Regions from separate parts of the Pseudovibrio sp. Ad5 genome, predicted to be linked through region 1. Evidence: riboswitches for the same ligand, from Rfam matches in the RefSeq annotation. Region 1 holds a riboswitch; the other holds the start of a gene.

Region 1 (4,181 bases):
AAACCCGACCTACAAGCAGGTTTCTGTTGGTGGCACAGGTCATATTGAAGCGTTGGAAGTGAAGTTTGATCCGGCCAAGGTGTCTTATGAAGAGCTGCTGACAGCCTTCTGGCATTCCGTTGATCCAACCGATGCTGGTGGTCAGTTTTGTGATCGTGGTGAGAGCTATCAGACAACCATCTTTGCGACCTCTCCTGCGCAGCTGAAGGCTGCAAAAGCCTCCAAGAAAGCGCTTGGAAAGTCAGGTGAAGTGAACCGCCCGATTGTAACACCGATCCGCACTGCAGCTCCGTTCTATGATGCAGAAGATTATCATCAGAACTACTATGAGAAGAACCCGATCCGCTACAAGTTCTACCGCTATCGCTGTGGTCGTGATCAGCGCGTCAAGCAGGTCTGGGGTCCAAATGCTTACAAAGGTATCCCCGGCGAGCACTAAGGGCTTAGTATAGAACTCAAGAAGACCAGAGGCACTGCTCTGGTCTTTTGCTTTTAGGTGTGTTGTCGCAGGTCAGAGGAGATCCCTAGTCTTCGTAGTACATACGATAGATCCCTCCGGCAGAATCATCAGAGATCAACAAGGACCCGTCGCCAAGCTCGACCACGTCTACCGGACGGCCCAGATAATCGCCGCTGGCATCAATCCAGCCTGTTGCGACAATACTTGGGGCGCCAGCTTCTTCTTTCTCGTTGATGGGCACAAACACCACACGTGCGCCAATTGGCACTGAGCGGTCCCATGAGCCGTGCTGCGCGATGAAGACACCGCCCTTGTATTCTTCAGGGAACATATCGCCCTGATAGAACGTCATGCCCAAACTTGCGGCATGGGCATCCAGTTCGACTTCCGGACTCACCACGCCACTTGGAACAGGCTCATCAATGTAGTGCGGGGTACGGACCGTTCCGCCGCCATACCATGGGAAACCGTAGTTCTTGCCCGGCTCGGTGCCTTTGTTCAGCTCTTCAGGCGGGATGTCATCACCCATGCCGTCCACCTGATTGTCGGTAAACCAGAGATTGCCGGAGTTTGGATGAAACTCCAGGCCCACGGAATTTCTGATCCCGGTCGCATAGACCTGACGGTCCATACCATCTGCGGTGATGGAAATAATGCCGCCGATGCCGAGGCTGTCATAGAGTTTCAGTTTCATCTTGGGCGGGACGTTGTAAGGCTGGCCAAGAGAAATGTAGATGCGGTCATCCGGACCCTGATCACACACACGGGAAGAGTGATTATAGCTTTCTTCAGAGGGAGGGATAAGCATACCCTTGCCGACCAGCACCTTCACCGCTGGCTTGCCCTGCTCTTTATTTTCCAATGCGTTCGGAAAACTCAGGACACGGTTTTGCTCAGCAAGGACTAATGAGCCATCTTTTGTGAAACACACACCATTGGGGATGATAAAGGATTGATCTGGAGCGAATTGACGAACTTCTGCAGCTTTCTTGCCCTCTTCATTCGGAGTAACGACCCAGACTCTGTCCGTGGTCGTCCCTACAAAGACAGTTTTGCCATCAGGCGCGACGGCCATATGACGGGCATCAGGCACGGCTGCATAAGGCTCGATGTGGAAGCCTTTGGGCATGACCACAACTTCAGCGTTGCGAGCCAGAGTTTTCTGTTCTTCAGAGACCTGCTCCACAAACTCTGTTTTGACACCATCGACCATTTTGGTGGTCGTTGCTGCCAGAGATGTGGTTAGCAGCAAGGCGTAGGCGCACCCTGTCAGGACTCCAAAGAGAACGGGCTTTGTGGTGCACATCGTTTTTTCCTTCCTGAAGGGCTTAGAAATTTGACTGAGAAAATTTATCGGAATAATTGAAATGCTCTGCCTATTTGAGCCGTCACTATGCGCTCATTCAAAGTCTGAGGAGAATACTCAGATATGACGGGAATTCGGTTTATAGAACCACAAAAATTGAAGATATTCACTTAGCGGAAGTTGCGTTTTGTGGTGCTAGAATACGACACAACGTAAGTTTGAAAGTGTGGACAAAGAACAAAGGAAAGGTGCCCACTTGCAATTGCCTCATTTTCGTGCCAAACCCTACGCATCATCAAGAGAAGGGCTGGCGCCCTCGCCAACCTGCCTAACCGGGCAAGGTGGTCTCCGCCAAAAGGGATGTGGTTTCGAAGTGAGGACGCTGTCTTCATCATTCGTAACAACCAAGCGGTAGTTTCAATGGATTTTGCGCCAGTCCTCCTCGGGAAACCGATGGAGGATTTAATGTTTGATATTGCTGGTCAGCCACAGTCTGCATGGCAATCGTATGTATCTGAATATGTGCCTCAATCTTTGAGGGAAGCCGTCGCACACCTTGCCGACGAGTTTACTGCTGCCTATTTGCTGGATTGCCTGATTTTAGAAAAAGGGCTGCGCAGCCGGCTGCTTTCCAACTCCACACGCCAGCCGAATACGCCGCTGACCAATGACGAGCGCTCCGACCGGTTTGCTGTGCTGCTTCGGCTTTGGGCAGAAGGGTGTCATACAGTTGTTGACGAGCGCCTGTTTGCGGATACTGCACGCCGTCGTCCTGAAGAACTGAAAGCCTTGCGTGAGTACTTCAGGCAAAACGCGCTGCGCTCGAAAAAGAAATTCCCGAGCTAGTTAAGCTGCACTAAAATAAGAACTGATTTTTAAGCTGCGCGGCTGCCGAATTTTGCGGGAGGCGTGGCAAACGGGTCTGCGAACATTGCAAGCCACAGGCTCTGTGCGATGCGCTGTGCAGTTGCCAGAAGAAGCGGTGCGGCTTCTGCTGAGAAAATCGCATAGACTTCGTCTTCAAACAGGTCCATCCACTCATGGAAGTTCTCAGTGGTGACCCCTTGAATCCTCGCGTGAGCGGGAACCGGCTTGCCTTTATACGATCCAGTTTTTAGCAGCACTGACGCCCAAAAGTGCTTCATCTTGTGTAGATGCGGCCCCCAGTCCTCACCCATCTCTCTCAGGAAGATCGGCCCAAGCGTTTCGTGCTGGCGGACCTTGCCGTAAAAACTCTCAACCAGATGATTGATCTGGGCAGGTGTGATGGAAGGATCAAGCGGTGTCCGTTCACGCGCTGACATAACGGGAATTTTTGATGACACTGCTTGTTTCCTATTCCTGGTCCGCGATCCGCTTAAGCCTTGTTGTATTTAGCACGTTGCTCTTCAGAGATCACAATCGGTTTGCCGTCATCGTCAACAGCAACAAAGGTGAACTGAGCATTCGTAACCTTCTCGCGATAGCCAAAGCGGTGGCGCAAAGCCCAGGCCTCAATGGCAAGCGTTACAGAGGTTCTGCCAACACGGAGCACGTTGGAGTAGACACACATTACATCGCCTACTTTAACAGGGCGGATAAAGGTCATGCTGTCGATCGCAACAGTCACAACGCGCTCCATGGCGCACTGGCTTGCTGCAATACCGGCGGCAATATCCATTTGAGAGACAACCCAACCGCCGAAGATATCGCCAGAAGCATTGGTGTCTGCCGGCATCGCCATTGTGCGCGTGGTCAGTTCACCAATTGGCTGCTCTTCTTCGACAGCGTCTCTTGTATCATTCATAGTTCTAAAGCTCCGTAGATCCACCAGAGGAAATGCTATGCATGGCGAAGCTCAACTACTCAAGCAGGGATCATCGCCATATGGAAGCAATCAACAACCTGGGTCGCACATTTCTTGGTGTTGGCCCGAGCGGTTTCAGCAACGCATTCATCGACTGCATTCTCGAATAATTTCAACCAGCTGGCAATATCATCACTGCATACCTGCTTTGCAGCACCACGATACTTGCCAAGTGGACGACCAGAATAGCTTCTGTCTTTCATGAGAGCGGAGCACCAGAACCGCACGGCCTGAGCTTCGTAATCCTCCCAGTCGCACTTCATGCTATTTTGGTAGACCGATGCCAGCTCGCCATTGTGACGGAGTTTTTCTGAATGACTGGCAACCAAAGCACGCACTTGAGAATGCGTCAGGTCAGGATGGATTGGTGTGCACTCGTCCTGCGGGCGAATGTCAAAATGCTGATAGGTCATCTCGGTGTTTCAGGAGCCTTGTAGGGACAAGGCCCATGCCCTTCTTGTTACTTAGGGTCACTTTTACTCAAATACCGAGTTTAAAGCTCTGCGGCAGCTCGTAGCACCTCCGGCTTTTCGAGGCAGTAATATCCAGAGAGGCGGCTGATTACACCT
Region 2 (4,181 bases), on a different contig from region 1:
TGCTCTGTGATTTTGGCGTGACGGCGAGAGCCGATATCGCGATAGCGACGATCAGCGTCTGTTCCAGTGTTAATCGCTTTTCCAGTGCGGGTGACACGCATGACTTCACTCCCCCGACCGTCTCAAAATGAGACACCTGCCGTTTCCTGGGATTCACATCGCAAGGCGCGTGCCAAAGCTTAAGTTTTTATTAGGATTTTAATTAGTTGAGTGCAGCGAGATTGCTGAGAGAATGGGAAAGGTAAGCTGGTACAGAAGGTTAGAGCTTATCGATCTGATCTTCAGGACCGCTGACGAGCAGGGTTACGCCGTCCTCTGTGAAGGTGCGTTCGATGATTTCCAGCTGTAGCAGAATGACCTGGCGTTCCAGTTCGGCACTGCTGGAGAAGCTGGCAGAGACACTGCGGGTTTTGATGCGCAGCCATGGCACAAGCTCAGCTTCCCGAATGGCGAGATTTGCGGCGCCGGAGTAGGCCCGTGCCAGACCGCCGGTGCCCAGTTTTGTGCCGCCGAAGTAACGGACGATGATGACGCCCACATCCACAAGGTCTGCCCCAATGAGTGTTTTAAGTGTGGGCATGCCGGAGGTGCCAGACGGTTCACCATCGTCTTTGCCGCCTTCATCGATGCGTCCCTCGGGGAGCATTCTGCGGAAGGCGGTGACGTGGTGGTTGGCTTTTTTGTGCTCGTCGCGAAGGTCCGCCAGCCGCTGAGCAAAGTCTACATGGGGTACTAGAAAGGCAAGAAAGCGTGACTTCTTTTCTTCCAGTATCGCGTTGTATTCCTGCTCAACGGTGAAGAGGGGCATGGGCTTATGCTCCTACCGGTTCTTTGCTTTTGAAGTGCTTGGAGAGCTTCAGAGCCTGACCCTGATAGTTGGAGCCAATGCCTTCGCCGTAAAGGGTTTCTGGCACTTCCTCCATGTGCTCGTAGACAAGGCGGCCAACCGTCTGGCCGTGTTCTACGATGAAGGGAACGTCGTGAGAGCGGACTTCGAGAACGGCTCTGGAGCCTGTGCCACCAACGGTGGAGTGGCCGAAGCCGGGGTCGAAGAAGCCTGCGTAGTGGACGCGGAATTCGCCGACGAGTGGATCGAATGGCACCATCTCAGCAGCGTATTGTGGTGGGACGTGGACGGCTTCCTGCGAGACCAGAATGTAGAACTCGTTCGGGTCGAGGATGAGCGTTGCATCGCCGCGATTGTACAGCGGTTCCCAGAAGTCTTCCGGGTCCTGCGCGTCTTTGCGATCGACGTCGATCACACCTGTATGGCGCTTGGCGCGGTAGCCGATGAGGCTGTCTTTGCCAGAGCCTTTCAGATCGATGGAAACCTGTACGCCGTTGTTGATGGCGTCTTCGTCCTTGCCGCCAGAAACCAGCGTGTGCTGGTTGTGCACTTTGGTCAGGTCTTCATCATTGATGAGGGTTTCACCATCGCGGAAGCGGATTTGGGACAGGCGAGAGCCTTCGCGGACCAGCACAGGGAAGGTCTTTGGAGAAATCTCAGCGTAGAGCGGGCCTTTGTAGCCAGCTTCAACACGGTCAAACGCGCGGCCCTGGTCTGTGATGACGCGGGTGAACACATCGATGCGGCCCGTGGAGCTTTTTGGGTTGGCTGTGGCGGATTGCTCAGCCGGGAGGTCCAGCGCTTCCTGAAGGCGGACGATGTAAACGCAGTTGGTTTCCAGCACGGCGCCTTTGGAGAGGTCGATCTCGTGCAGGATGAGCTTTTCCAACTTGTCTTCCACTTTTGCGTCAGGGCCGGGCAGAAAGGAGGCACGAACACGCCATGCTTTTACGCCGAGGCGCAGGTCAAGACTGGCAGGTTGAATCTGGTCCTCGTCGGGCACTCTGTCTGCTTGAATTGCACCGCTGGCAAACATAGCTTCAATCGCTTTTGCCGGAAGAATGCCTGTCATTGTTGGTTCCGCCCCACTGGTACTCAAATCGTTCTGACACTGATTAACGTAAGTTTGATCTCTCGCCAAGTCTGCAACCTAAGCTGATTGATTGACCCTAGTGTATTTTCGAGGTAAAAACGCTGCCTATTCCGTGGTGATTTGGTCGACCGGCTTGCAACCACGTAAAACAAGTAGCTAAAGGGTCGGGTTCTTGTATAGACCTCGGCCCGCGCCGGGGTTTTTTAATGAAGGGGTAGAGCAATATCTCTTCGGGCAGGAATGAGCGATGACAGACGCAAAGAACTGGAAGCCAGCAACTCGGCTTGTTCATGGAGGCACAACGCGCTCCAGCTTTGGTGAAACATCCGAAGCTATCTTCCTTACACAAGGGTATGTTTACGACAGCTCAGAGGCGGCAGAAGCACGCTTTTTGGGCGAGAATCCGGGCTATATTTATTCCCGGTACGCAAACCCGACCGTAGGAATGTTCGAGCGACGAATGTGTGAACTGGAAGGCGCTGAGGCCGCACGCGGCACGGCTTCTGGTATGGCGGCTGTTAACTCTGCGATTATGGCCTGCGTTAAAGCTGGCGATCACGTGATTGCACCAAAGGCACTGTTCGGTTCCTGCCGATACATCATCGAAAAGCTGCTGCCACGTTATGGTGTGGAGTCCACGCTGATTGATGGCACTGACATTGAGCAATGGAAAGCAGCTGTTCGTCCGAACACCACAGCGGCATTCCTTGAAAGCCCAACCAACCCGACGCTTGAAGTGATCGATATTCCAGCTGTTGCGGATATTATTCACGAAGCTGGTGGACGGCTTATTGTCGACAACGTGTTTGCGACTGCTATCTGGCAGAGCCCGCTGGCCTTGGGCGCTGATGTGGTGATCTACTCTGCGACCAAGCATATTGACGGGCAGGGCCGATGTCTGGGCGGTATCGTGCTTTCTGATGAAAAGTGGATTGTGGAAGAATTCCATGACCCGTTCAAGCATACTGGGCCTGCGATGAGCCCGTTCAACGCCTGGGTTCTGCTGAAAGGTCTGGAGACATTGTCTCTGCGTGTTGAGCGTCAGACTGCGAATGCAGGCAAGCTGGCAGAGTTCCTTGCGGATCATTCTGCAGTGTCTCGGCTGATTTACCCGGGCCGTGCTGATCACCCACAGGCGGATATCGTGGCCAAGCAGATGCAGGGTGGGTCTACCATGCTGGCGTTTGATTTGGCGGGTGGTAAGGAAGCGGCCTTCAAGTTCTCCAATGCACTGGAGATTGTCAGCCTTTCCAACAACCTTGGTGATGCGAAGAGCCTGATTACCCATCCGGCGACGACTACGCACCAGAGTGTTGCGGAAGATGCGCGTTTGGAGCTGGGCATTACAGACAAGACGCTTCGTCTTTCTGTTGGTCTGGAAGATGCAGATGACCTGCTGGAAGATGTTGCTAAGGCACTGGCCGCGCTTTAAGCGTGTTGCACATTACAACTAGCGTGAGGGCATCCAACCGGGTGCCCTTTATGCATTAAAGCCCAATGCTGCAGACTTGTTGTTAGCTGTTGCTGGTTGCCACAACTACATCTCGCCGTGCTCCGGACAAGGTGATGATGAAACCGGCGATGACATCCAGAAACGTGATGGTCATGAGCAGAAGGAAGAGCGGAGTGGCGGCTTCTTGTACCGAGAGGAACTCAATTAGGTAAGCCACGAGGATCAACAGAGACAAGCTGTGATCTACCAGTGAGAGTGTGCTGGTTCTGGTGGCTTTGATGATCTCAACGAAGAGCAGGACCAAAGTGCCTGCAAGCAGAAGGGTGGCGACATCCAGAGGAACAAGCAGTCCGGATGGCAGTGGGATCTGGAATACAATGGCAGCCCACGGAGTGACGTTGTAGCCTTGATCAAGCACCGGCTCTAGATCTTCAAACCACCGAAATGCAACAGCGTTGTAGAGCAAAAACGGAATGAGCGTGAGTGGAATAGTCCTCATGTGGTTGTCCCCGGAAGAGCTGGAAGCGGTATCCTATCGGAAAAGATTAACATTAATGCTGGGGGTCTGTGATGCCCTGAAACCGGGAGGGGTAACGCTTCGAGTGGTTTAATGCCTAGGGCTTTCATTTTAAGTGGAGTTCTAGGGAATACGACGCGTGCGATTGTGAATAGTGAGGGGGCGTCGCACACGTTCTGTCATGCGACGTTCTATGTGAGAGAGCTCATTATAGTTATCGACAGTGATGCCCTTCCAATATTTGACGATGGGAAGGCCTATGCGAAGTTGA

Evidence for each region. Region 1 has a riboswitch for S-adenosylmethionine ahead of PsAD5_RS22080 (hypothetical protein). Riboswitches for the same ligand answer to the same signal wherever they lie in the genome.
Region 2: linked by a shared signal. The riboswitch ahead of PsAD5_RS03495 (O-succinylhomoserine sulfhydrylase) and the one ahead of PsAD5_RS22080 (hypothetical protein) in region 1 are both predicted to bind S-adenosylmethionine.

Annotation. Positions count from the first base shown of each region.
Region 1 is NZ_LMCH01000064.1:145,882-150,062, reverse strand. Features, by position in the region: gene msrA (peptide-methionine (S)-S-oxide reductase MsrA) at 1-439, shown strand, start outside; gene PsAD5_RS22085 (PQQ-dependent sugar dehydrogenase) at 525-1,766, opposite strand; SAM-I-IV-variant riboswitch at 2,054-2,184, shown strand; gene PsAD5_RS22080 (hypothetical protein) at 2,232-2,612, shown strand; gene PsAD5_RS22075 (group III truncated hemoglobin) at 2,642-3,091, opposite strand; gene PsAD5_RS22070 (acyl-CoA thioesterase) at 3,124-3,552, opposite strand; gene PsAD5_RS22065 (group III truncated hemoglobin) at 3,612-4,025, opposite strand; gene PsAD5_RS22060 (Crp/Fnr family transcriptional regulator) at 4,106-4,181, opposite strand, start outside.
Region 2 is NZ_LMCH01000006.1:2,338-6,518, forward strand. Features, by position in the region: gene PsAD5_RS03480 (hypothetical protein) at 1-101, opposite strand, end outside; gene PsAD5_RS03485 (YigZ family protein) at 260-808, opposite strand; gene PsAD5_RS03490 (2'-deoxycytidine 5'-triphosphate deaminase) at 813-1,919, opposite strand; SAM riboswitch at 2,043-2,120, shown strand; gene PsAD5_RS03495 (O-succinylhomoserine sulfhydrylase) at 2,188-3,372, shown strand; gene PsAD5_RS03500 (hypothetical protein) at 3,455-3,892, opposite strand; gene PsAD5_RS03505 (hypothetical protein) at 4,034-4,181, opposite strand, start outside.